Regions from separate parts of the Streptomyces sp. NPDC005794 genome, predicted to be linked through region 1. Evidence: riboswitches for the same ligand, from Rfam matches in the RefSeq annotation. Region 1 holds a riboswitch; each other region holds the start of a gene.

Region 1 (5,741 bases):
GGTTTTGGGGGGGGGGGGGGGGCCCCGCCCCCCCCCCCCCCTCTCCCCACCCTCAGGTGGTGTGTCTCAGATGGAGACGCCGTGCGACCGCAGGTAGGCGATCGGGTCGACGTCCGAGCCGTAGCTCGGGCCGGTCCGGACCTCGAAGTGGAGGTGCGGGCCGGTGGAGTTGCCGGTGGAGCCCGAGAGGCCGAGCTGCTGGCCGCCGGTGACGGTCTGGCCGGCCGAGACCTCGAGCGAGGACAGGTGGGCGTACTGGGAGTACATGCCGTCGCTGTGCTGGATGACGACCTCGTTGCCGTACGAGCCGCCCCATCCGGCGGAGACCACGGTGCCCGGGCCGATGGACCGGACGCTGGTTCCGGAGGCCGCCTGGAAGTCGGAGCCCGTGTGGTAGCCGCTGGACCAGCTGGCGCCGGAGGCGCGGTACTGGGTGGTGACGTTGGGACTCTCGACGGGGGCGGCCCAGCCGGAGCTGTCGCTCTCCGACGCACCGGAGTCGGCGGTCTTCGCGGCCGTCTCCTCGGTGGCGGCGGCCGGCTTCTCGGCCGGAGCGGCGGCCTTGGGCGTCGACGGGGCGGCGGCCTCGGAGGGCGCGGACTCGGTGGACTTCTCGGCGGAGCCGGACGTCTTGGCGCCGAGAGTCAGCTTCATGCCCGGGAGGATCAGGCTCGGGTTCTCGCCGACGACATCGCGGTTGTCCTGGTACAGCTTCTGCCAGCCGCCCTTGACCTTCTTGTCGGCCGCGATCTTCGCCAGGTAGTCCCCGGAGACCACGGAGTAGGTCTTCGGGGAGCTCTTCGCCGCCGAGGCCGGGGCGCTCTGGGCGGCCGGAGCGGACTGCTCGGCGGCATGGGCGCCGGTGGCGCCGATCAGCGGGAGGGCGAGAACGGCGCCGCCGGTCCCTGCGGCAAGGACGCCTCGGGCGATCGGGCCGGACTTCACACGACGGTGCTTGCCTTTTGCGGGCATGGGAATTCCTCTCCGGCGCCTGCGAGGTGAGCTGTCGGGTTCGGACTGGAGATGCCCGGCCGCGCGGTGCGCGGCTTAACCCCGAGCCGTACCGGATCCCTCCGGCCGGCGGCCTACCTGGTTCCCCCGCTCCTGCCACACGTGAGTCGGTGCGGATTCCGGGCGGCGGCAGGATGAGGCGTTCCGTCCGGATTGACCGTGACCGTAAGCGAGCCGGGACGCGGCGAACAAGCCGTGTATTGCGAACCGGAATCCACGCTTCATTTCCGGCACGGAATTCCCGTCACACTCCGTGGATTACGGATCTTGGCTTTCCGCGCGGCGTCCGGAATACCCCTCGGGATCTTCACCACACACCGTCACGGATATGATTCCGCTCACCTGCGCCAGCCCATCTCCCGCACAAGCAGGGCATGTTCCGCTAAATACACCAATACGGACATGGCATGGACGGCGCCTCACCGGACGGGCCGATGCCACAGCACCACGGACGGTTGCCCGATGCGGCCATGTCGTATCGTCGCGGGCGTGCCCCGTCGGCGAGCGGCGCCGACGCCCGACACTCCAGGAGCCCTTGTGACGCAGCTGCCAGAGGTCCCGCCGGCCGGCCCCGACCCGACGGATGTGAACCTGACAGGTGTCCGCAACTTCCGTGACGTCGGCGGGCTCCCGACCACGGACGGCCGCACCGTCCGCTACGGGCGCCTCTACCGCAGCGGCCATCTCGCCCACGCCGACGAGGCCGACACCGCCTTCCTCGCCGGGCTCGGCCTGCACACGGTCTTCGACTTCCGCAACGCCGCCGACCACAAGCTCGACGGTCACGACGTGGAGCTGCCCGGCGTCCGGAATGTCAGCATTCCCCTCTCCGATCCCGCCGACGGCGCGGAGTTCTGGCGGCTGGTGCGCGACGGGAACATCCAGCAGCTCCGCTCGATCCTGGCCGACGGCAAGGGAACGGAGCGTATGGTCGCCTCGTACCGCTCGATCATCAGGGACCGCACCGCCGAGCACAGCCGCGTCCTGCACGCGCTGGCCGAGGACAGCGTGCCGGCCCTGATGCACTGTGCGGCGGGCAAGGACCGGGCGGGGCTGTCGATCGCGGTCTCGCTGCTCGCGGTCGGCGTCGAGAGGGAGGCCATCGAGGCCGACTACCTCAAGTCGAACGACGCGCACCGGCGCTACAGGGTGCGGCGCAGCGACACCTCGTCGGCAGGAATGTCCGACGAGGTGATGGAGCTGCTCAATCCGCTTTTCGGTGCGCACGCCGAATACCTCGACGCGGCGTTCGCCACGATCGAGGAGATATGGGGCAGCACGGACCGCTACCTCCTCGAAGGGCTGAAGATCAGCCACGAGACCCGCGCGAAACTGCGTGAGCGCCTCGTCGAGGGCGCGTGACGCCTGGGCTCAGCCCTTACCGGCCACGGTGAAGAGGAGGAAGAGGAAGGCCGCGATGACGTGTCCGGCCACCAGGTAGGCGAAGAGCCGGATCACGACACCGCGAGGCATCCGCCGCTCCTGGGCGTCCGCACTCTTCGGCCTGCGCGGGGTGAGCGGGTCGTAGTACTCCGAATCGGACATGACAGTCCTCTCTTCCGGCCGCACGGCCGGGGTGACGAAGGGACGCCCGGTAGGGACGCCGCGTGGGGGCGTGCGGGCTCAGAGCCGGTGGACCCCGTTGCCCAGGCACAGCTCGGCGGCCGGGCTCTGCAACAGCGTGTGGACGAAGAGCAGGCGCGCCCCGCCGGTGTCGAGTGCCGCGATCCGGTGCGGGGTCAGCGAGTCGAAGTGCGCGCTGTCCCCCGGATCGAGGTCGTGCACGGTCTCCCCGAGCACGACGCGCAGCCGGCCGTCGAGGACGTACAGCCACTCCTCCCCAGGGTGGACGCGTACGAGATCGCCCTCGGTCCCGTACGGGACGCGGACGCGCAGCGCCTGCATGGCACGGCCCGATCCGCCCGCCTGCCGGTAGAGCCAGCCACCGGCCCCGGCGCCTCCCGGCGTGCCGTCGAGCGGGCCTCCGCGGACGATCGCGTCACGTTCGGGCGGCATCTCGCCCAGGAGCTCGGATACGGTCGTACCGTAGACACGGGCAAGGCCGAGCAGCATCGGCAGCGAAGGCTGCCGCCGGCCCGTCTCGAGACGGGAGAGGTGAGCCGGGGAGAGCCCGGCCCGGCCGGCCGCGGCCTCCAGGGTGAGGCCACGATTACGGCGCAGGTCGCGCAGGCGTGGCGCGATCCCGGGGATCTCGTCGACCACCCCACCGTCAGGAGGATTCATACCTCCATTGGGCCAAAACCTTTCCTCCGAGGCAAATAATTTGCCTCAGAGGCAAAGTCGCGGTTCTCAGCGGTTGGCGACGGCCTGCTTCACCAGTGTTCTGCCGAAGTCCCACATCAGCCCGCCCCCACTGTGCGCGTCGTCCATGACGGCGGTGAAGGCGGTCACGAAGCGGTCGACCTCCGGTTCTCCGATGACCAGCGGCGGAATCAGCTTGATCACCTCCATGTGGTCACCGGAGACCTGGGTGAGGATCCGGTGCTTCTGCAGCAGCGGCACCACCACCATCTGCGCGAAGAGACCCTTGCGGGCCGCCTGCAGCATCGTCCAGCGGCTGCGCAGCTTGAGGGACGACGGGCGGCCGAACTCGATCCCGATCATCAGCCCGCGCCCGCGCACCTCGTGCAGCAGCTCGTAGCGGCCGACGAGCGCGGCGAGCCGTTCCCGCAGCAGATCACCGGTGCGACGGGCGTTCGCGACGGTCTCCTCCTGCTCCATCACGGCGAGGACGGCGAGGCCGGCCGCCATGGCCTGGGCGTTGGATCCGAAGCTGGCGGAATGGACGAGGACCCGGTCCATGGACGAGTAGACACGCTTGAAGATCCAGTCCTTGCCGAGCGTCGCGCCGACCGGGACGTACCCGCCCGAGAGCGCCTTGGCGACGCAGAGCAGATCGGGTTCGACGCCCTCCTCGTGCTGGTACGCGTAGAAGTCGCCGGTCCGTCCGAGCCCGGTCTGCACCTCGTCGGCGATGAGCACGGCCTTGTGCCGGTGCAGCAGCTCCTGTGCCTCCCGCAGGAAGCCGGGTGGTGAGGCGTGGACGCCCTTGCCCTGGATCGGCTCCACGACCAGCCCGGCCACATCACCGCGCTTCAGTTCGCGCCGCAGCGCGTCGAGGTCGCCGAGTGTGATGGCCGTGTCGGGCAGGAGGGGCGCGAAGCCCTCCCGGAAGCCCTTCTCGCCGTTGACGGAGAGCGAGCCGGTCGTCAGCCCGTGGAAGGCGTGGTCGCAGTAGAGGATCCGCGGCTTGCCGGTCGCGTACCGGGCGAACTTCAGGGCGGTCTCGACCGCCTCCGTGCCGCTGTTGCCGAAGAACACCCGGTCCAGGTGCGGGCTGTGCGCCAGCAGCTTCTCGGCCAGCAGCCCGGGCAGCGGCTGGCAGTCGAAGCGGGTGAGGTCCGCGAGCGAGGCGTCCAGGACGTCGTGGAGCGCCCGGCGTACGACGGGGTGGTGCCTGCCGAGCCCCATCACGCCGAAGCCGGCGAGCATGTCGAGGTAGTCGTTGCCCTCCGCGTCCCAGAAGTGCGCGCCCTCCGCCCGCTCGTAGACCTTGTCGAAACCGAGGGTGTGGAGCATCCGCGGCAGCTGGTGGTTGAGGTGCCGGGTGTGCAGCTCGTAGCGTTCGGCACCTCGTTCCGCGAGGAGCCGCGCCAGATCGAAGCCCGGCTGTTCGTCCTTCATGCCCCGTTCTCCTTCGGCGTGGTCCGCTTTCCCGCGTCAGCGCGGCGCTCCAGCGCCGCGCTGACGCGTCCGGCGATCTCCACCGGCGTGAGCCCGATCTCTGCGAGTACCTCACCGCGCCCGGCGTGCGCGAGAAACCTCTCGGGGATTCCGAACGTCCGCAGCGGTACGTCGACGCCGGCGTCCCGCAGCGCCTGTCCGACGGCCCAGCCGACTCCGCCCGCTCTGCTGTTGTCCTCGACGACCGCCACCAGCCCGTGCCGCGCGGCGAGCGCGGGCAGCTGCTCGTCGACCGGTTTGACCCACCGCGGGTCGACGACGGTGCAGCGGATTCCGGCTCCGGCGAGCAGGTCCGCGGCCCGCAGACAGAGCGGAGCGAGTACTCCTACGGCCACCAGCAGGACATCGGGGTCCGGTGCCCGGTGCAGGACGTCCATCCCGCCGACCGTCCCGATGGCAGGGACCGGCTCCCCCACCGACTCCTTGGGGAACCGGATCACCGTCGGCGCGTCGTCGACGTCGAGGGCCTCGCGCAGTTCCTCGCGCAGCCGGTCGGCGTCGCGCGGAGCGGCGATCCGGAGTCCCGGGACGACCTGGAGCACGGACATGTCCCACACGCCGTTGTGCGAGGGGCCGTCCACTCCGGTGACACCGGCCCGGTCCAGGACGAACGTCACCCCGCACCTGTGCAGGGCGACGTCCATCAGCACCTGGTCGAAGGCCCGGACGAGGAAGGTCCTGATCTCCTCGGCGAGTTCACCGAGTTCCGGTGGGCTCAGTGCCTTGAGATCCGGCGGCCCCTTGATGGATTCCAGCAGCGTCACGCCCGGGCCCCTCTCCCTGGTCCTGTTCTCGGCTCGCGGTCACGGCCGGAACCCCGGCGGGGTTCCGGCCTCCTCCTGCCCTCCGGACCCGCGCTCACGGCATCAGCGGTTCCCTCCGATGGTCTCCCGGGCCGCTCGCAGGGATTCCTTCAGGGATCCCATGGTGGCGAGCACCGCGGTGGGCTCGTACCCGCAGTGCGC
Region 2 (5,741 bases), on a different contig from region 1:
CGTGCGCTTGGCCGGACCGTCCGGCACATGGTGGGTGGAGGAAGGAGCGGGGCTGGGTGCGTGCGGCCGAAAGGCGGAGGATCGAGGCCGTTGGGGTCTCCCCTGCTCGAACGAAGTTGAGAGCTTGGGGAAGGAGCCATGGTGATTGACGACAACGTGGCAGATGTGCGTGCCCAGCTCCGCGACGCCGCCCACCATCTGCCGGACGGTCTTAGAGTGGCAGGTCCGGCAGGAAATCCTGTACCGATCGAAGGGACGTACATGCCCATGGGTCACACGGCCACAGCCCAGGCCGGTTCCGGCGGCTTGACGGCGACCGAGCACCGTCTGGCCAATGGCCTGCGCGTGGTGCTCTCCGAGGACCATCTGACCCCCGTCGCCGCGGTCTGCCTCTGGTACGACGTCGGCTCCCGGCACGAGGTCAAGGGACGTACCGGCCTGGCTCACCTTTTCGAGCACCTGATGTTCCAGGGCTCGGGCCAGGTCAAGGGGAACGGGCACTTCGAGCTGGTGCAAGGGGCCGGTGGATCCCTGAACGGGACGACCAGCTTCGAACGCACCAACTACTTCGAGACGATGCCTACGCACCAGCTGGAGCTGGCCCTGTGGCTCGAGGCCGACCGGATGGGCTCACTGCTCGCCGCGCTCGACGAGGAGTCCATGGAGAACCAGCGCGACGTCGTCAAGAACGAGCGCCGCCAGCGCTACGACAACGTCCCGTACGGCACCGCCTTCGAGAAGCTCACCGCCCTCGCCTACCCGGAGGGCCACCCGTACCACCACACGCCGATCGGCTCGATGGCCGATCTGGACGCGGCGACCCTGGAGGACGCGCAGGCGTTCTTCCGGACGTACTACGCGCCGAACAACGCGGTGCTCTCGGTGGTCGGGGACATCGACCCGGAGCAGACGCTCGCCTGGGTCGAGAAGTACTTCGGCTCCATCCCCTCCCACGACGGCAAGCAGCCCCCGCGCGACGGCTCGCTGCCCGCCGTCATCGGCGAACAGCTGCGCGAAGTGGTCCAGGAGGAGGTCCCCGCGCGTGCGCTGATGGCCGCCTACCGGCTGCCGCACGACGGCACACGCGAGTGCGACGCCGCGGACCTCGCACTGACCGTGCTCGGCGGCGGCGAGTCGTCCCGTCTGCACAACCGCCTGGTCCGTCGCGACCGTACGGCGGTGGCAGCGGGATTCGGGCTGCTCAGGCTGGCCGGCGCGCCCTCGCTGGGCTGGCTGGACGTCAAGACGTCCGGTGGCGTCGAGGTGCCCCAGATCGAGGCGGCCGTGGACGAGGAGCTCGCCCGCTTCGCGGAGGAGGGCCCCACACCGGAGGAAATGGAACGCGCCCAGGCGCAGTTGGAGCGCGAGTGGCTGGACCGTCTCGGTACGGTCGCCGGCCGCGCCGACGAACTGTGCCGGTACGCCGTCCTGTTCGGTGACCCGCAGCTCGCCCTGACCGCGGTGGGCCGGGTGCTCGACGTGACGGCCGACGAGGTCAAGGCCGCCGCCCGGGCGCATCTGCGCCCCGACAACCGTGCGGTCCTGGTCTACGAGCCGGTCGAACCGGCCGACGAGACGGACGGCACCGACGCGCACGAGGGGGCGGACAAGTGACCGACGCCGCCGTGACTGGAGTAGCGATGGAGTACCACCCGCAGCCGACCGCCGGCGAGGCCAGGCCCTGGGCCTTTCCCGCGCCCGAGCGTGGCGCCCTGCCCAACGGGCTGACCGTGCTGCGCTGCCACCGCCCCGGCCAGCAGGTCGTCGCGGTGGAGATCTTCCTCGACGCCCCGCTGGACGCCGAGCCCGAGGGCCTGGACGGTGTGGCCACGATCATGGCGCGCGCACTGTCCGAGGGCACGGACAAGCGCTCGGCGGAGGAGTTCGCCGCCGAGCTGGAGCGGTGCGGCGCCACGCTGGACGCCCACGCGGACCACCCGGGTGTCCGGGTCTCCCTGGAGGTCCCGGTCTCACGGCTGACCAAGGCCCTCGGCCTGGTCGCCGAGGCCCTGCGGGCCCCGGCCTTCGCGGAGAGCGAGGTCGAGCGCCTGGTGGGCAACCGCCTCGACGAGATCCCGCACGAGCAGGCCAACCCGGCCCGCCGGGCCGCCAAGCAGCTCTCCAAGGAGCTCTTCCCCGCCACGGCACGGATGTCGCGTCCGCGCCAGGGCACCGAGGAGACGGTCCGGCGCATCGACGCCGCCGCCGTGCGCGCCTTCTACGACGCCCATGTGCGCCCGTCCACCGCGACGGCGGTCGTCGTCGGCGACCTCACCGAGGTGGACCTGGACGCACTGCTCTCCGAAACCGTCGGGGACTGGTCGGGCAACGCCGGCCAGGCCCGGCCGGTGCCCCCGATCACCGCGGACGACACCGGCCGTGTGGTCATCGTGGACCGCCCCGGAGCCGTGCAGACCCAGCTGCTGATCGGCCGGATCGGCGCCGATCGGCACGACAGCGTATGGCCCGCCCAGGTCCTCGGCACGTACTGCCTGGGAGGCACGCTCACCTCCCGGCTGGACCGGGTGCTGCGCGAGGAGAAGGGCTACACGTACGGCGTCCGGGCCTTCGGGCAGGTGCTGCGTTCGACGGCGCCCGGCTCGTCCTCCGGGGCGACCGGCGCCGCGATGCTCGCCATCAGCGGTTCCGTCGACACGGAGTCCACCGGTCCCGCGCTCGACGACCTGTGGAAGGTCCTGCGCACCCTGGCGGCCGAAGGGCTCACCGATGCCGAGCGCGAGACCGCCGTGCAGAACCTCGTGGGCGTGGCCCCGTTGAAGTACGAGACGGCGGCCTCCGTCGCGGGCACCCTGGCCGACCAGGTGGAGCAGCACCTTCCGGACGACTACCAGGCCGAGCTGTACGCACGCCTGGCCGCGACCGGCACGGTCGAGGCGACCGCCGCCGTGGTCAGCGCGTTCCCGGTCGACCGGCTGGTCACCGTCCTGGTCGGGGACGCCGCGCAGATCGCCGAGCCCGTGAGGGCGCTCGGTATCGGCGAGGTGTCGGTCGTCACCGGCTGACAGAACGGGACATGGCGGACCCCGGCGAGTGCACGCTCGCCGGGGTTCTGTCATGTGTCCGTATCGCGAGGAAAGTTGTCATTCATCCTGTGGGATGTGCGACAAAAGCCCCTTCCCGTTTGGTGGGGAAAAGCGGCCCGCTCTAGCGTCGGCTCGGCTGTCCGCCAGACGAATGCCGCGTCCGCGGCGCCGGACAGCCATCGCCGAGTCCCCGTCAGGCGCGAGCCTGGGGAGCCGGGGACCCAATAAGTCCCTGGGGTGAATCGGATCCCTGTACCTCGTCGGAGGCTCAGGGGCCCGTAGGAGACCTTCCTGCTCCGAACCCGTCAGCTAACCCGGTAGGCGAGAAGGAAGGAAAGGACCAGCCCCTCCATGGCGTTCATCCGTGCCACCGGGAAGCACCGTGCCCCGAGCCGCCTGACGCGCAAGAGCGCCGAGGTCGCCGGCATCGCGGCCCTGGCCACCGCCGGCGTCATCGGCACCACGGCCTCCCCTGCCCTCGCCGCGGACTCCGAGGCCGTCACCGCCACCGGTCTGACCCAGGCCGTCGCCCTCGACACCACCCTCGCCGCGCAGATCGACGCCCAGGCGAAGGCCCAGCAGCACCAGGCCGATGTCGCCGCCAAGGCCAAGGCCGAGGCCGAGGCGGAAGCGAAGGCGAAGGCTGAGGCCGAGCGCAAGGCCGAAGCCCGCGCCAAGGAGGCACGTGAGGCCGAAGCGCGGGCCGCGCGCGCCGCCGAGCGCGCCCGGTTGAACTCCTTCCACCTCCCGGTCGCCGGCTCGCACGTGACCACCGGCTACCAGTCGGGTGGCGCGCTCTGGTCCTCCGGCAGCCACTCCGGCGTGGACTTCCAGGCGGCGTCCGGCACCCCGGTCGTCGCCGTCGGCGCCGGCACGGTCGTGGAGGCGGGCTGGGGCGGCGCGTACGGCAACAACATCGTGCTCCGCATGAACGACGGTACGTACACCCAGTACGGCCACCTCTCCTCGATCGGTGTCTCCGTCGGTCAGAGCGTCGGCTCGGGCGAGCAGATAGGCATCTCCGGCTCGACCGGCAACTCCACCGGGCCGCACCTGCACTTCGAGGCCCGGACCACCCCCGAGTACGGCTCGGACATGGACCCCGTCGCCTACCTCCGCGCCCACGGCGTCCAGGTCTGACCCACGCCGCACGACATCTCTCGGACGAAGGCCCCGGCATCCGCCGGGGCCTTCGCGGTGCCCCGGGGAGGGGCCCGCAGAAGCCTCGCGGAAGTGCTCCCTGGCCAAAAGATATCCATGGATTCCACCCCGCCATCGGAAATTCCGGCCGGTTGCAATAGAGTCACCGAACAGGCGTCGATCGGCCGCGTTCCGCGGAGATTAAGGCGGAGGTTCGGACATGCGCATTCCCGCGTATTCGGTATGCACGGCAATCCGTGACGACATCGTCTCCGGTGTCTTCGAGCGCGGCAGCCGCCTCACCGAGGAGGTGCTCGCGCGTCGCTACGGCGTCTCCCGCGTCCCCGTACGCGAGGCGCTGCGCACCCTGGAGTCCGAGGGGTTCGTCGTCACCCGCCGGCATGCCGGCGCCTGTGTCGCCGAACCCACGGAGCAGGAGGCCGCCGACCTCCTCGAGATCCGGATGCTCCTGGAGCCCCTCGGAGCCGCCCGTGCGGCGCAGCGCCGCACCGAGGCGCACCTCAAGGTGCTCCGCGGCCTGGTCAGGCTGGGGCAGGAGCGGGTGCGCAGGGGTGAGGGGGAGGATCTGCGCTCCCTGGGCGGCTGGTTCCACGAGACGCTGGCGCAGGCCTCGGGCAGCCCCGCGCTGATCGCACTGCTCACCCAGCTCCGGCACAAGATCGCCTGGATGTACGCCGTCGAGCAGCCGGCCCGCCCCGCGGACTCCTGGGCCGAGCACGGCGCCCTCGTCGACGCTGTGGCACGCCGTGACACGGAGCGGGCCAGGGCGCTCGCCACCCAGCACGCCGAGCGGGCCACCGCGGCCCACCGGCTGCGGCGCACGGACCTGCCGGGGCGCGCGGTGGGAACGTCCGGGGTGAGGACTTCGCAACACCCCGTAAACACCGCGGGAGTCCGCCATTAACAATTGCGCCGTATACAAAGAGGGTAATTATCGAAGGGCTTTCTTTTTGCTGCCCTGATTCGGGTATTCGGAGTCCTGTCAGGACCCGGTGCAGGAAACAGAAAAAGCCGCGGCTCCAGGTGGGGATGCCGCGGCTTTTCCGCAGAAATGATTCCGGTTCGAAGCGGCGGAATCAGACGGTCTCCGGAAGCTCCTCGAGCCCCTCGGCGACCAGCTTCGCCAGACGGTCCAGGGCGGCTTCGGCGTTGTCCGCCTCGGACGCGAGCACGATCTCCTCGCCGCCCTGCGCGCCCAGGCCGAGCACCGCGAGCATGGAGGCCGCGTTCACCGGGTTGCCGTCCGTCTTGGCGATCGTCACGGGGACGCCGGAAGCCGTGGCGGCACGGACGAAGATGGAAGCGGGGCGGGCGTGCAGGCCCTCGGCCCAACCGACGTTGACGCGGCGCTCAGCCATGGTTCTGCCCTTCACGTAACAATGGGTTGTCTAGACCAGTCTCTCATGCAGTGCGCACTGCTGTGCCAGGCATCGCCACCGGGCTGTTCACGCCCGCCGGTCCCCTCAGCGTGCCTGCGCGACCATCCCGCCGCGACCGGTGCGTTCCTATGGACAAGGCCGGGCTCGCGCGCCTGGT
Region 3 (5,741 bases), on a different contig from region 1:
AACTGACGGACCGCCTCATCGACGACTTCATCGAGAAGGGGAACGCGGACCTCATCCATGACTTCGCCTTCCCGCTCCCCATCTACGCGATCTGCGACCTGCTGGGGGTGCCGCGCGAGGACCAGGACGACTTCCGCGACTGGGCGGGCATGATGATCCGCCACGGCGGCGGACCACGGGGCGGGGTGGCCAGGTCGGTCAAGAAGATGCGCGGCTACCTCGCCGAACTCATCCACCGCAAAAGGGAGAATCCCGGCGACGACCTGATCTCCGGGCTGATCCGGGCGAGCGACCACGGCGAGCACCTCAGCGAGAACGAGGCCGCGGCCATGGCCTTCATCCTCCTGTTCGCCGGTTTCGAGACAACCGTGAACCTCATCGGTAACGGCACCTACGCGCTGCTGCGCAACCCGTCCCAGCGCGAACGCCTGGAGCGCTCGCTGGCCGCGGGCGAGACGGAACTGCTCGACACGGGCCTCGAGGAGCTGCTGCGCTACGACGGGCCGGTGGAGCTCGCCACATGGCGCTACGCCACCGGACCCGTGACGCTGGGAGGACAGGACATCGCGGCGGGGGAGCCCGTTCTCGTGGTGCTGGCGGCCGCCGACCGGGACCCGGAACGATTCCAGGATGCGGACGCCCTGGATCTCGCACGGAGTGACAATCAGCACCTCGGATACGGGCACGGCATCCACTACTGCCTGGGGGCGCCACTGGCCCGACTGGAGGGCCGGGTGGCGCTGGCGACCCTGCTGCGACGCCTCCCCGACCTGCGGCTCGCTGCGGAACCTGCCGATTTGCGATGGCGCGGCGGGCTCATCATGCGTGGACTGCGCACACTTCCGGTCGAGTTCGATCCCGGGCATCCGGCCGTAGAAAGTGACAGCCTGTCAACTCCGTGACTTTCGCGTGATCTCCGCTGCATCGACTTGTGACACACGTTCGAGTACGGCTAGGTTCACCGTTCGACTCACCCGTCACACATGTCAGTCACACGGAAGGCAATCCCATGGGCTCCGCGACCGGCAGACACCGTCGCCCTCGCCAGGCACCCGCCATCGTCGTCGCCGCAGGCGTCACGGGATCGGCCATCGCCATCCCGCTCCTCGGCGCGGGCAGCGCACAAGCCGCAGACGCGTCGACCTGGGACCGGGTCGCCGAGTGCGAGAGCGGTGGCATGTGGAGCGCCGACCTCGGCAACGGCTACTACGGCGGCCTGCAGTTCTCGCAGGACGACTGGTCGGCCTACGACGGCACGGACTACGCGCCCCGCGCCGACCTCGCGAGCCGCTCGCAGCAGATAGCCGTCGCGGAGAAGGTGCTGGCCGACAAGGGTCCCCAGGCGTGGGCCAGTTGCTCGGTGATTTCCGGGCTCGCCCTGGACGAGGGGCTGCCCGGCGTCGACCCGGGCGACGAGCCGGCCGCCGAGCCCTCGGACACCGCGACCCCGTCCGGGACCCCCTCGTCCGAAACGCCGGACCCGGCGGACGGGACGGCGGACACGGACGACGAGGCGAACGGCTCCGAGGACTCCGACGTCAAGGACGGCGTGGACGAGAGTGCGCCCGAGGACACGGCGGACCAGGGCGAGGAGGCCGGCGCTTCGCCGTCCGCCACTCCGTCGCCCGAGGCCTCTGGGGCGCCCGGCGCCTCGAAGGGTGACGGGGAGAAGGGCGGAAAGCACCGCGGCACCCCGGCCCCCGAGGCGAGTGCCGGGACCGGTGCGGACGACGGGCGGGACTCCGGCCGGCACGCGTCGCGCGGCGACTCCGGGGCGCGTGAGGGCGCGGAGGGGACGTACGTCGTCCGTGAGGGCGACAACCTCTGGTCGATCGCCGACTCGCAGGAGCTCTCCGGCGGCTGGTCCGCGCTCTACGAGGCCAACAAGGCCGAACTGGGCTCCGACCCGGACCTGATCCTTCCCGGCCAGAACCTGGACCTCGACCTCGTCGGGGCGGACGCGCGGGGCGACCAGGCGGAGACCACGGCCGCCAACTGATCAAAAGCGCGAAAACGCCCCGAAAGCAGGGGCAGTTCAGAGGCCTATGTCCACTTATGCGTAAGTGAGACATGGGTCTCTTTGCTTCAACTGGCGCGCCCCGTCCGTCCGATCCGTCCATATTGGCTCCGACCTGCGGAAACACCTCACTCAGTCAGGCCGGTACGCGCTGATTGGGTGTTATGTCCATCTTTGAATGTGAGGGTTGGGTGTGTTTACGGTCGGAGCCGCTCGCACCGCGGGCACCTTCGACCGTCACGCCGAATCCTGCCGTCGGCCGAAGGGGACCGACGCGTAAAGCGCCGTAGGCAGGAGCGGGGGACCCAGGTAAGTGCCGGACCCGGCCGTCGGGAGACGGATGGGGGTACGGCTAGGGGTGAAGTCGTCCGCGGGAGCGGGCGGCCGGGCAACTCACAGGCCCGAACCCGACAGCTCACCTCGTAGGCGTCGGTGAGGAGAACCATGCTGCTTTCCAGCAAGGGCAAGCACCGTCGCCCGTCCAAGGCCGTCCGCATCGCGACCCTGGCCGGTGTCACCGGTGCCGCCGTCGCCGTACCGCTCATGGGTGCGACCGGCGCCTCTGCCGCCTCCGTCGACACCTGGGACGCCGTCGCCCAGTGCGAGTCCGGTGGCAACTGGTCCATCAACACCGGCAACGGCTACTACGGCGGCCTGCAGTTCTCGCAGTCCAGCTGGGCAGCGGCCGGCGGCACCCAGTACGCCGCCCGCGCCGACCTGGCCACCAAGGACCAGCAGATAGCCGCCGCCGAGAAGCTCCTCGACCTGCAGGGCCCGGGCGCCTGGGCGTGTGCCGGTGCCGGCGGCCTGACGAACGACGGTGTGGACCCGGGTGTCGACACCGGCTCCGAGAAGAACGGCGACACGGCCCCGCAGGCCGCGCCGGAGCGCGAGGCCGAGCAGCCCGCCACGCGCAGCGAGAAGCGTGAGGCCCCCGCCGCGACCGTCACCACCCCGACCGGCGAGAAGGTCGAGAAGGGTGACGGCGAGTACAAGGTGAAGGCCGGCGACACCCTCAGCAAGATCGCCGACGCGAAGAAGGTCAAGGGCGGCTGGGAGAAGCTCTTCGAGCTGAACGACGACATCGTCGACGACGCCGACCTGATCTTCCCGGGTCAGCAGCTCCACCTGAAGTAGCCACCATCGGTCCGGGGCCCCCTCCTGCCCCGGATGCCCGGCCCGGCACGCTGACCCCCCGCGTGCCGGGCCGGGGCCGTGCCGGCCGCCCACGGGTGGGGCCCGGTCGCGGGCCCGCCGTGAGCGGGAGCGTTCGATCCTTGTGGTTACCTGCCAGTAGAATTCTGGAGCTTTGCCCGGAATGCAGGTCCTCGGGTCCTTTTTCGTCCCAGGGGACGGGCGGACGGCCGACGGAGCGGGCCGAGCCGGTTAGGCTCGTGGCGCAAGGCCACAGTGACCCTGCACAACCAGTGTCAGATCCCAGAAGGAGATGCCTCGTGCCGTCCATCGACGTCGTCGTAGCCAGGGAAATCCTCGACTCCCGGGGGAACCCCACGGTCGAGGTCGAGGTCGGCCTCGACGACGGCAGCACGGGTCGTGCTGCTGTTCCGTCCGGAGCCTCCACCGGAGCGTTCGAGGCCATCGAGCTCCGCGACGGCGACCCCAACCGTTACCAGGGCAAGGGCGTCGAGAAGGCCGTCCTCGCCGTGATCGAGCAGATCGGCCCGGAGCTCGTCGGGTACGACGCCACCGAGCAGCGCCTCATCGACCAGGCGATGTTCGACCTGGACGCGACCGAGAACAAGGGCTCGCTCGGCGCCAACGCCATCCTCGGTGTCTCGCTGGCCGTGGCGCACGCCGCCTCCGAGGCCTCCGACCTCCCGCTGTTCCGCTACCTCGGCGGCCCGAACGCGCACCTGCTGCCCGTTCCGATGATGAACATCCTGAACGGCGGCTCGCACGCCGACTCCAACGTGGACATCCAGGAGTTCATGATCGCGCCGATCGGCGCCGAGTCCTTCTCCGAGGCCCTTCGCTGGGGTGCGGAGATCTACCACACGCTGAAGAAGGTCCTGAAGACCAAGGGCCTGTCCACGGGTCTCGGTGACGAGGGCGGCTTCGCCCCCAACCTCGAGTCCAACCGCGCCGCCCTCGACCTCATCCTCGAGGCCGTCAAGGAGGCCGGTTACGTCCCGGGCCGTGACATCGCGCTCGCGCTCGACGTCGCCGCGTCCGAGTTCTACAAGGACGGCGTCTACGAGTTCGAGGGCAAGTCCCGCTCGGCCGCCGAGATGACCGAGTACTACGAGGAGCTCGTCTCCGCGTATCCGCTGGTCTCCATCGAGGACCCGCTGTACGAGGACGACTGGGCGGGCTGGAAGGTCATCACCGACAAGCTCGGCTCCAAGGTGCAGATCGTCGGTGACGACCTGTTCGTCACCAACCCCGAGCGCCTCGCCCGTGGCATCGAGGAGGGCTCGGCCAACGCCCTGCTCGTCAAGGTCAACCAGATCGGTTCGCTGACCGAGACCCTGGACGCCGTGGAGCTGGCCCAGCGCAACGGCTTCAAGTGCATGATGTCCCACCGTTCCGGTGAGACCGAGGACGTCACCATCGCCGACCTCGCCGTCGCCGTGAACTGTGGCCAGATCAAGACCGGCGCCCCGGCCCGCTCGGACCGCGTCGCCAAGTACAACCAGCTGCTGCGCATCGAGGAGATCCTCGACGACGCCGCGGTGTACGCCGGACGTTCGGCGTTCCCGCGGTTCCGCTTCGAGGGCTGACAGCCCGAGTCCGGAGCACCAGCCTCCGTCCGTCCCCGCATCCGGTCCCGTACCGTGTGCGGGGACGGACGTGCGTAACGGGGAGGCGTGAGACATGGCCGGGAAGGACCGCGACCGGTTCTCCACCGCGACCAGGCTGCGGCTGCTCGGCGAGCAGACGGCGGCCCGCGTCTACCGGTCCCAGAACCGACGGCAGGACCGCCCTTCCCGGCTCACCGGCCGGGCCGCGTTCCTCGCGCTGATCGTCTGCTCCATGGTGGTCGCCCTCGCGTATCCCATGCGGCAGTACGTCTCCCAACGCGACCAGATCGCGGAGCAGGAGAGGCTCTCGCAGGAGGCCCGCCGGCGGACGGAGGAGCTGCGCGACGAGAAGGCGCGGCTCAAGGACGACGCGTACATCCGCCGTCTCGCACGCCAGCACCTCCACTACGTGCTGCCCGGCGAGACCGGTTATACGGTGGTCGACCCGGACGCGGCCGAGGTGCGGAAGGGTGAGCCGGGGGCGTCGGGGAGGCCGTGGCACTCGAACCTCTGGGACGGCGTCGACAGCGCGGACCGGGAGTGACCCCGCCCGGACCGGCCCCGTCGACGTACCGGGCCCTCTCCCCACAACGATTCACACAGTCCGACCGATGACATTCAAGTGACCTTCAAGGCAGGCATGGACACGCCCCCTCCGCAGACCGAATCCACCACGCCCACCGACGTGGACATCGCCGCGTTCGAGCTCCAGCTCGGCCGGCCGCCGCGTGGGCTGCGCGCCATCGCGCACCGCTGCCCGTGCGGCAACCCGGACGTGGTCGAGACACAGCCCCGTCTGGAGGACGGCACGCCGTTCCCGACGACGTACTACCTGACCTGCCCGCGTGCCGCGTCCGCGATCGGCACGCTGGAGGCCAACGGGGTCATGAAGGAGATGACCGAGCGGCTCGCCACGGACCCCGAGCTGGCCGCGGCCTACCGCGCCGCGCACGAGGACTACC
Region 4 (5,741 bases), on a different contig from region 1:
CCGTGACCGGCGGCAGATCGGGCTCGATGAACAGGTTCGCGTACTGCGGCGTGGGCCGGGGCGCCGTGGTGCCCGGGTCGGCGGTCGCGGTCGCGGACGCGCCGTCGGAGTGCCGCTGGGTCGTGCGGGCAGGCATGTCGGTCATCTCAGGTGTCCTGTACGTAGGTGTGCGGTGAGAGCCCTGTGACCGAGTCGCTGCGGTTCATCCCGGACTGGTCCCGACCGGTAGGGCTACGAGGTGCCGCTACCGGTGCCGCGCCGCTCCGGGGGCGTCCGGAATCATCATGCGGTGCATGCAGACTGTAACCCTCCCAGCACGGCTTTCCACCGGTATTGCGAGCCAGGCGTGACGGTCAGTGCGGCGGTGCGGGCTCGATGTTCTGGTTTGCGTGGAAGAGGTTGTGCGGGTCGTAGGCCCGCTTGGCCTCCGCGAGCCGGTCGTAATGACCGCGGTAGGTCGCCCGGACGCGGTCCTGGGACTCGCCGGTACCGAGGAAGTTCACGTAGCCGCCGCCCATGGAGTGCGGGTGCAGCGCGTCCCAGTAACCGACGGCCCACTCCCGCAGTGCCGCCGCGTGGGCCGGTTCGGGGTCGATGCCGGCGATGACACCGGACCAGAGCGCGTCGCGGTAGGCCCAGGCCGTGTCGTCGGGACCGACACGGCCCGCGGCCCCGTCGACCGGGTACAGGTGCATGGTCGACAGGCCGCTGGGGAGCTTCTCCGCGAAGGAGGCGTGCACGTCGATGGCGTCGTCCGTGATCCGGTCGAAGAAGTCGCCGCGCCAGTACCACTGCAGACCGGTCGGCAGCAGGGTGTCGAACATGGACTGCAGGGCGGGGTAGGGCATCGGCGCGGTGAAGTGGAAGGCGGGCGTCCCCGGCTCGTTCACCACGGCGAGGGTCTCGCCCAGGGCTTCGGGGTCCGCCGTCGAGGACCAGACGACACCGCACATCTTCCGCCCGTGGATCTCCTCGGGGAAGGGCGGACCGGGCGGGACGGTCAGCGAGGCGAAGAAGCCGTACAGGTCGTCCGGCGCCTGCGGCAGGAAGTCGCGGTACCAGCGCATGACGTCGTGGAGGAGTTCCAGGGGCCACACGGTGATGGCGACCCCCACCGTGTCCACGGGGTGCAGCTCGAAGTCGAACGACGTGACGATGCCGAAGTTTCCGCCGCCGCCGCGCAGCGCCCAGAACAGGTCCGGGTGCTCGCTCGGGTTCGTGGCGACGAAGCTGCCGTCGGCCAGGACCACGTCCGCGGAGACCAGATTGTCCACCGAGAGGCCGTACTTGCGGGTGAGGTAGCCGTGACCGCCGCCGAGGGTGAGACCGCCGATGCCGGTCGTGGACATGATCCCCGCCGGGGTGGCGAGGCCGAACGCGTGGGTGGCGTGGTCGAAATCGCCCAGCGTCGCCCCGCCGTCGGCCTGAGCGGTCTGGGTGGCCGGGTCGACCCGCACGCCGCGCATGGGCGAGAGGTCGATCGTGACGGCGTCGTCGCTGAGGCCGAGTCCGGGGCCGCTGTGCCCGCCGCCCCGGACGGCCACGTCCAGGCCGTGTTCGCGGACGAAGTCGACGGCCGCCATGACGTCCGCCGAGTCGCGGCACTCGACCACGGCCGCCGGCCTCTTGTCGATCATGGCGTTGTAGACCGTGCGGGCCCGGCCGTACCCCGGGTCGTCCGGGCCGATGACCGGGCCGCGCAGAGCGGTTCTCATCGTTTCGAGCAGGGCGCCGTCCATGACCATCTCCTGACGCGCGTGCGCCCGGCCTCCCCTGGCCACCCCCCCCCGCATCGGGTGAGGCTGCTGGGCAGCCGACACCGGCACCCGAAGGATGCCGGGCAGACGGGACCGAACACCGAAAGGCTTGTCCCTCCAGCGTCCCGCTGCTCCGGATACGGCGCAATCGCGGAGCGCCGTCCCTGCGGTGGGCTGAGGCGTTCTCCTGAGCCGGCTGCCGCGCCCCTTGGCCCTCCGCACCGGCGATACGCAGGATCGAGGGGTGCGGAAACACCCTTGGGGGCGCCACTGTTCTTGGCAACTACGCGGTGTACAGGCTCTGTTGGCGCATTGCGTCGGGCCGGGAGGTCCCCCGGTGGCGAGGGGTGGTGGGGTGCGGCCGCCCCATGTGGTCGGAGCACCCTCCCGGATGGCGTAGAGTTGCAATCACAACGGCGCGGGGTGGAGCAGCTCGGTAGCTCGCTGGGCTCATAACCCAGAGGTCGCAGGTTCAAATCCTGTCCCCGCTACTAAAAGACAGAGGCCCGGATCCTTTCGAGGATCCGGGCCTCTGTCGTATGCCGTCATCCGGTCTTCTCGCGCCGAGCCGCACGGGACTACGGGGAGGCGAGGGCGGCCGGCTTCGGCGCCGGCGGCGAAGGTGCGGGACATCGCGCGACGGCACTGCGCGTGGCTCTCGGCGACCATGGAGGTCACCCGTTCGTATGTGACCGGCACCGGCGAGATGTACGTCGCCGATCCGCGCTTCGGAAGGAACTACGATCGGCGGGGAGACGGAACAGCCGTCTTCGTACGGGATGCACTGACGATCTACGCGCAGCACCGGCTCTTCGACTGACCCTTTGCGGCCGGGGCTCCGGCGCACTCCTCCCTTTGGCCGATGACGAGTCGCCGCTCGGCGCGGCTCCGGCCAGCCTGGGTGGGGCGCGGTACCGTCCGCAGCCGTGGGTGGACCGGGCAGGAGTGCACAGGTGGGGAAGCGGGACGGACGGCGAGGGAGGGCTGCCGGGAACGCCCGTGCCCGTCAGTTCGTGCGCGTGCTGCCCGCCCTGATGATCTGCGCCGGAGTGATCCTCGATCTCGTGACGCCGTCGGCGGTCACCGCCGTCCCGCTCTTCGCGGCCGCCCCGCTGATCGCCGCCCCGTTCTTCTCGCTGGCCGGCACGGTGCGGGTCGCGGTCATCTCGATCCTCGTCGTGCTCGCCATCCGCGTCTGGGACGGCCTGCTCACCGACGTCGTGCCGGTCACCGACCTGCTGACCCTGGTCACCGTCGCCGTGCTCTCCCTCGTCATCAACCGCGTCGTACGTCGCGGGAACGAGCAACTGGCCTCTGCCAGGGTCATCGCGGAGACGGCGATGCGCGCGGTGCTCCCGACGCCCGAGGACCGGATCGGCGGGCTGCTGGTCGCCGCGCGGTACGAGGCGGCGCAGGCGGACGAGTTCGTCGGCGGCGACCTGTACGCCGTCGCGAACACTCCGTACGGGGTGCGCCTGGTCCTCGGTGACGTACGGGGCAAGGGGCTGGACGCCGTGGCGGCGGTGGCCGTCGTGATCGGGGCGTTCCGGGAGGCCGCGGAACAGGAGCTGTCGCTGGAGGGGGTGGTCCAGCGGCTGGAACGGGCGCTGGCCCGTGAGAACTCGCGGCGGGGCGGGCTCGACTCCATGGAGGGGTTCGTCACCGCTGTCCTCGCGGAGATCCCGGCCGGATCCGACACGATGCGGGTCGTCAACCGCGGTCATCCCGAGCCGCTCGTGCTGCATGCGGACGGGGCGCTGGACGTAGTGTCGCCGACCGTGCCCGCGCTGCCGCTCGGGATGGGGCTGGACGTGTGGCCGGACCGGTCGGACGAGTGGTCGCTGCCGGCCGGTGCGATGTTCCTGGCGTTCACCGACGGGCTTTCCGAGGCGCGGGACGCGAAGGGTGCCTTCTACGATCCGGCGGACCGGCTGCGCGGCCGGCTCTTCCCGGGGCCCGAGGAACTGCTGTCCGCGCTCACCGACGACGTACGGCTGCACACCGGCGGCCGGTCGACGGACGACCTGGCGCTCCTCGCGGTCGGGCGTCCCGCGCGGGGGCAGCAGGAGCGGCGGACGACGGTGAAGATCGTGCGGCGGGACAGTGAATGACCGGTCGCGACCGTCGGTAGTCGAAAGACCCCGCTCCGCATAACATTTGACGCACCGTCAGAAACTGCCGCATGGGTGAGGGGTACTCAAGTCGCCCGTTTGCGCCCGATTGACACCCGAAAGTCCAGGCCGCAGCGGCGAATGAACTGTGGGAACAGCTTGGAATCGGACCCGGGTGTCTATTAACGTTCGATAACGCAGCGCGGTTGTACCTGTCGTCGCAAGAGGCGGCACCGTGCGCAGCGCCGAATTCCGCAAGGGAACCGGGGAACCACCTACATGGGGTGAATCGGACACCTGCGTCTCGTGAGAGACGAAGGGGCCCGTAGGAGACCTTCCTGCTCCGAACCCGTCAGCTAACCCGGTAGGCGAGAAGGAAGGAAAGGAGTGCGCCCACGTGGCGTCCAACCAGCCTGCCCCCGAGGCACCGTCATCCTTCAGGACCGGAAGCCTCGGTGATGAGGACAGGACGTGGGAGGAATGGAACCCCACCGAGGAGTCCATCCGTCCCGTACGCGGCCGGCATCGCGTAGCCAAGCAGCGCGGCCTCGCCCGTAGCTCCACCGTCCTCGGCGTCGGGGTCATCGCGGCCGTCGGAGCGGGTGGCATGGCCACCGCTCAGAGCAAGCCGCCGGTCTCCATCTCTCTTCCCGATTCCATCGCGGACAATCTCCCCGACGCCAAGTCCCTTCCCGGCGTGGGTGCGTTCATGTCCGGCGACTCCGACTCGGACCACGAGACGGTCGCCGCGTCCTCCCCGCTCACCACTGCGGGCATCACCGCCACCGAGGCCGAGCAGGGCACCACCGACGCCGGCGAGGCGCTGCGCGCCCGCATCCTCCAGCAGGCCGAGCAGCAGCAGGCCGGAGCCGACGCCGAGGCGAAGGCCGCGGAGGAGCAGGCGGCGCTCGAGGCGGCCGCGGCCCAGGCCGCGAAGCAGCAGAGCGACGCCGAGGCCGAGGTCGCCGCGAAGAAGAAGGCGGCGGAGGAAGCGGCGAAGAAGAAGGCGGAGGCCGAGCGCCTCGCCAAGCTCGCCGCCAGCTACGCCGTCCCGACCTCCTCGTACTACATCAGCTCGACCTTCGGTCAGGCCGGTTCGATGTGGTCCTCCGGCCACCACACCGGGCTGGACTTCGCGGCCCCGACCGGTACCCCGGTCAAGGCCGTCCACAGCGGCACGGTGAAGTCGGCCGGCTACTCCGGTTCGTACGGCTACCGCACGGTCCTGGAGCTCGACGACGGCACCGAGGTCTGGTACTGCCACCAGTCCTCGATGGGCGTGACCGCCGGCCAGAAGGTCACCACCGGCGAGACCATCGGCCGCGTCGGCGCGACCGGCAATGTGACCGGCGCACACCTGCACCTGGAGATCCACACCGCGGACGGCTCGGGCATCGACCCGATGAGCTGGCTGCGCGGCAAGGGCCTCACGATCTGATCCCCTCGGAACCCCGGCGGCCCTGACGCACGACCCCCCGACGTCAGGGCCGCCGGTCCGACCGGGGCCGGGAACCCGCCGCCTTCCGGCCGCCGTCCCGTGAACCGGAATAGTCGCCTGCGGCGACCGGTTGTTCTTGGGTATGACAACTCTGCGCCCACTCGGTTCTTCGAGCCTTCAGGTCTTCCCCCTCGCTCTCGGCGGCAACGTCTTCGGCTGGACGGCCGACGAGGACCGGACCTTCGCCGTCCTCGACGCGTACGTGGCGGCCGGCGGCAACTTCATCGACACGGCCGACTCCTATTCGGCCTGGGCCCCGGGCAACGAGGGCGGTGAGTCGGAGACCCTCATCGGCAAGTGGCTGAAGGCCCGTGCCCGCCGCGACGATGTCGTCATCGCCACCAAGGTCGGCGCCCACCCCGCGTACAAGGGGCT

The links. A riboswitch is a leader RNA that binds a small molecule or an ion and turns the genes downstream of it on or off. The one in region 1 is predicted to bind cyclic di-AMP.
Region 2: another riboswitch for cyclic di-AMP. It lies ahead of ACFYQ5_RS29725 (M23 family metallopeptidase); the one in region 1 lies ahead of ACFYQ5_RS35775 (peptidoglycan DD-metalloendopeptidase family protein).
Region 3: another riboswitch for cyclic di-AMP. It lies ahead of ACFYQ5_RS23990 (transglycosylase family protein); the one in region 1 lies ahead of ACFYQ5_RS35775 (peptidoglycan DD-metalloendopeptidase family protein).
Region 4: another riboswitch for cyclic di-AMP. It lies ahead of ACFYQ5_RS29245 (M23 family metallopeptidase); the one in region 1 lies ahead of ACFYQ5_RS35775 (peptidoglycan DD-metalloendopeptidase family protein).

Annotation. Positions count from the first base shown of each region.
Region 1 covers NZ_JBIAIN010000042.1:3,773-9,513, reverse strand. Annotated here, with positions in the region: gene ACFYQ5_RS35775 (peptidoglycan DD-metalloendopeptidase family protein) at 67-972, opposite strand; cyclic di-AMP (ydaO/yuaA leader) riboswitch at 976-1,134, opposite strand; gene ACFYQ5_RS35770 (tyrosine-protein phosphatase) at 1,549-2,373, shown strand; gene ACFYQ5_RS35765 (DUF6126 family protein) at 2,383-2,556, opposite strand; gene ACFYQ5_RS35760 (helix-turn-helix domain-containing protein) at 2,635-3,255, opposite strand; gene ACFYQ5_RS35755 (aspartate aminotransferase family protein) at 3,322-4,716, opposite strand; partial or broken gene ACFYQ5_RS35750 (transketolase C-terminal domain-containing protein) at 4,713-5,453, opposite strand; gene hpnH (adenosyl-hopene transferase HpnH) at 5,643-5,741, opposite strand, start outside.
Region 2 covers NZ_JBIAIN010000022.1:99,299-105,039, forward strand. Annotated here, with positions in the region: gene ACFYQ5_RS29715 (M16 family metallopeptidase) at 262-1,614, shown strand; gene ACFYQ5_RS29720 (M16 family metallopeptidase) at 1,641-3,023, shown strand; cyclic di-AMP (ydaO/yuaA leader) riboswitch at 3,215-3,383, shown strand; gene ACFYQ5_RS29725 (M23 family metallopeptidase) at 3,396-4,184, shown strand; gene ACFYQ5_RS29730 (GntR family transcriptional regulator) at 4,405-5,109, shown strand; gene ACFYQ5_RS29735 (HPr family phosphocarrier protein) at 5,282-5,563, opposite strand.
Region 3 covers NZ_JBIAIN010000015.1:103,519-109,259, forward strand. Annotated here, with positions in the region: gene ACFYQ5_RS23980 (cytochrome P450) at 1-902, shown strand, start outside; gene ACFYQ5_RS23985 (transglycosylase family protein) at 1,010-1,999, shown strand; cyclic di-AMP (ydaO/yuaA leader) riboswitch at 2,290-2,461, shown strand; gene ACFYQ5_RS23990 (transglycosylase family protein) at 2,462-3,154, shown strand; gene eno (phosphopyruvate hydratase) at 3,472-4,758, shown strand; gene ACFYQ5_RS24000 (septum formation initiator family protein) at 4,853-5,323, shown strand; gene ACFYQ5_RS24005 (DUF501 domain-containing protein) at 5,420-5,741, shown strand, end outside.
Region 4 covers NZ_JBIAIN010000021.1:136,804-142,544, forward strand. Annotated here, with positions in the region: gene ACFYQ5_RS29220 (hypothetical protein) at 1-145, opposite strand, end outside; gene ACFYQ5_RS29225 (FAD-binding oxidoreductase) at 354-1,739, opposite strand; tRNA gene ACFYQ5_RS29230 (tRNA-Met) at 2,175-2,248, shown strand; gene ACFYQ5_RS29235 (TipAS antibiotic-recognition domain-containing protein) at 2,380-2,577, shown strand; gene ACFYQ5_RS29240 (PP2C family protein-serine/threonine phosphatase) at 2,711-3,868, shown strand; cyclic di-AMP (ydaO/yuaA leader) riboswitch at 4,102-4,254, shown strand; gene ACFYQ5_RS29245 (M23 family metallopeptidase) at 4,266-5,306, shown strand; gene ACFYQ5_RS29250 (aldo/keto reductase) at 5,449-5,741, shown strand, end outside.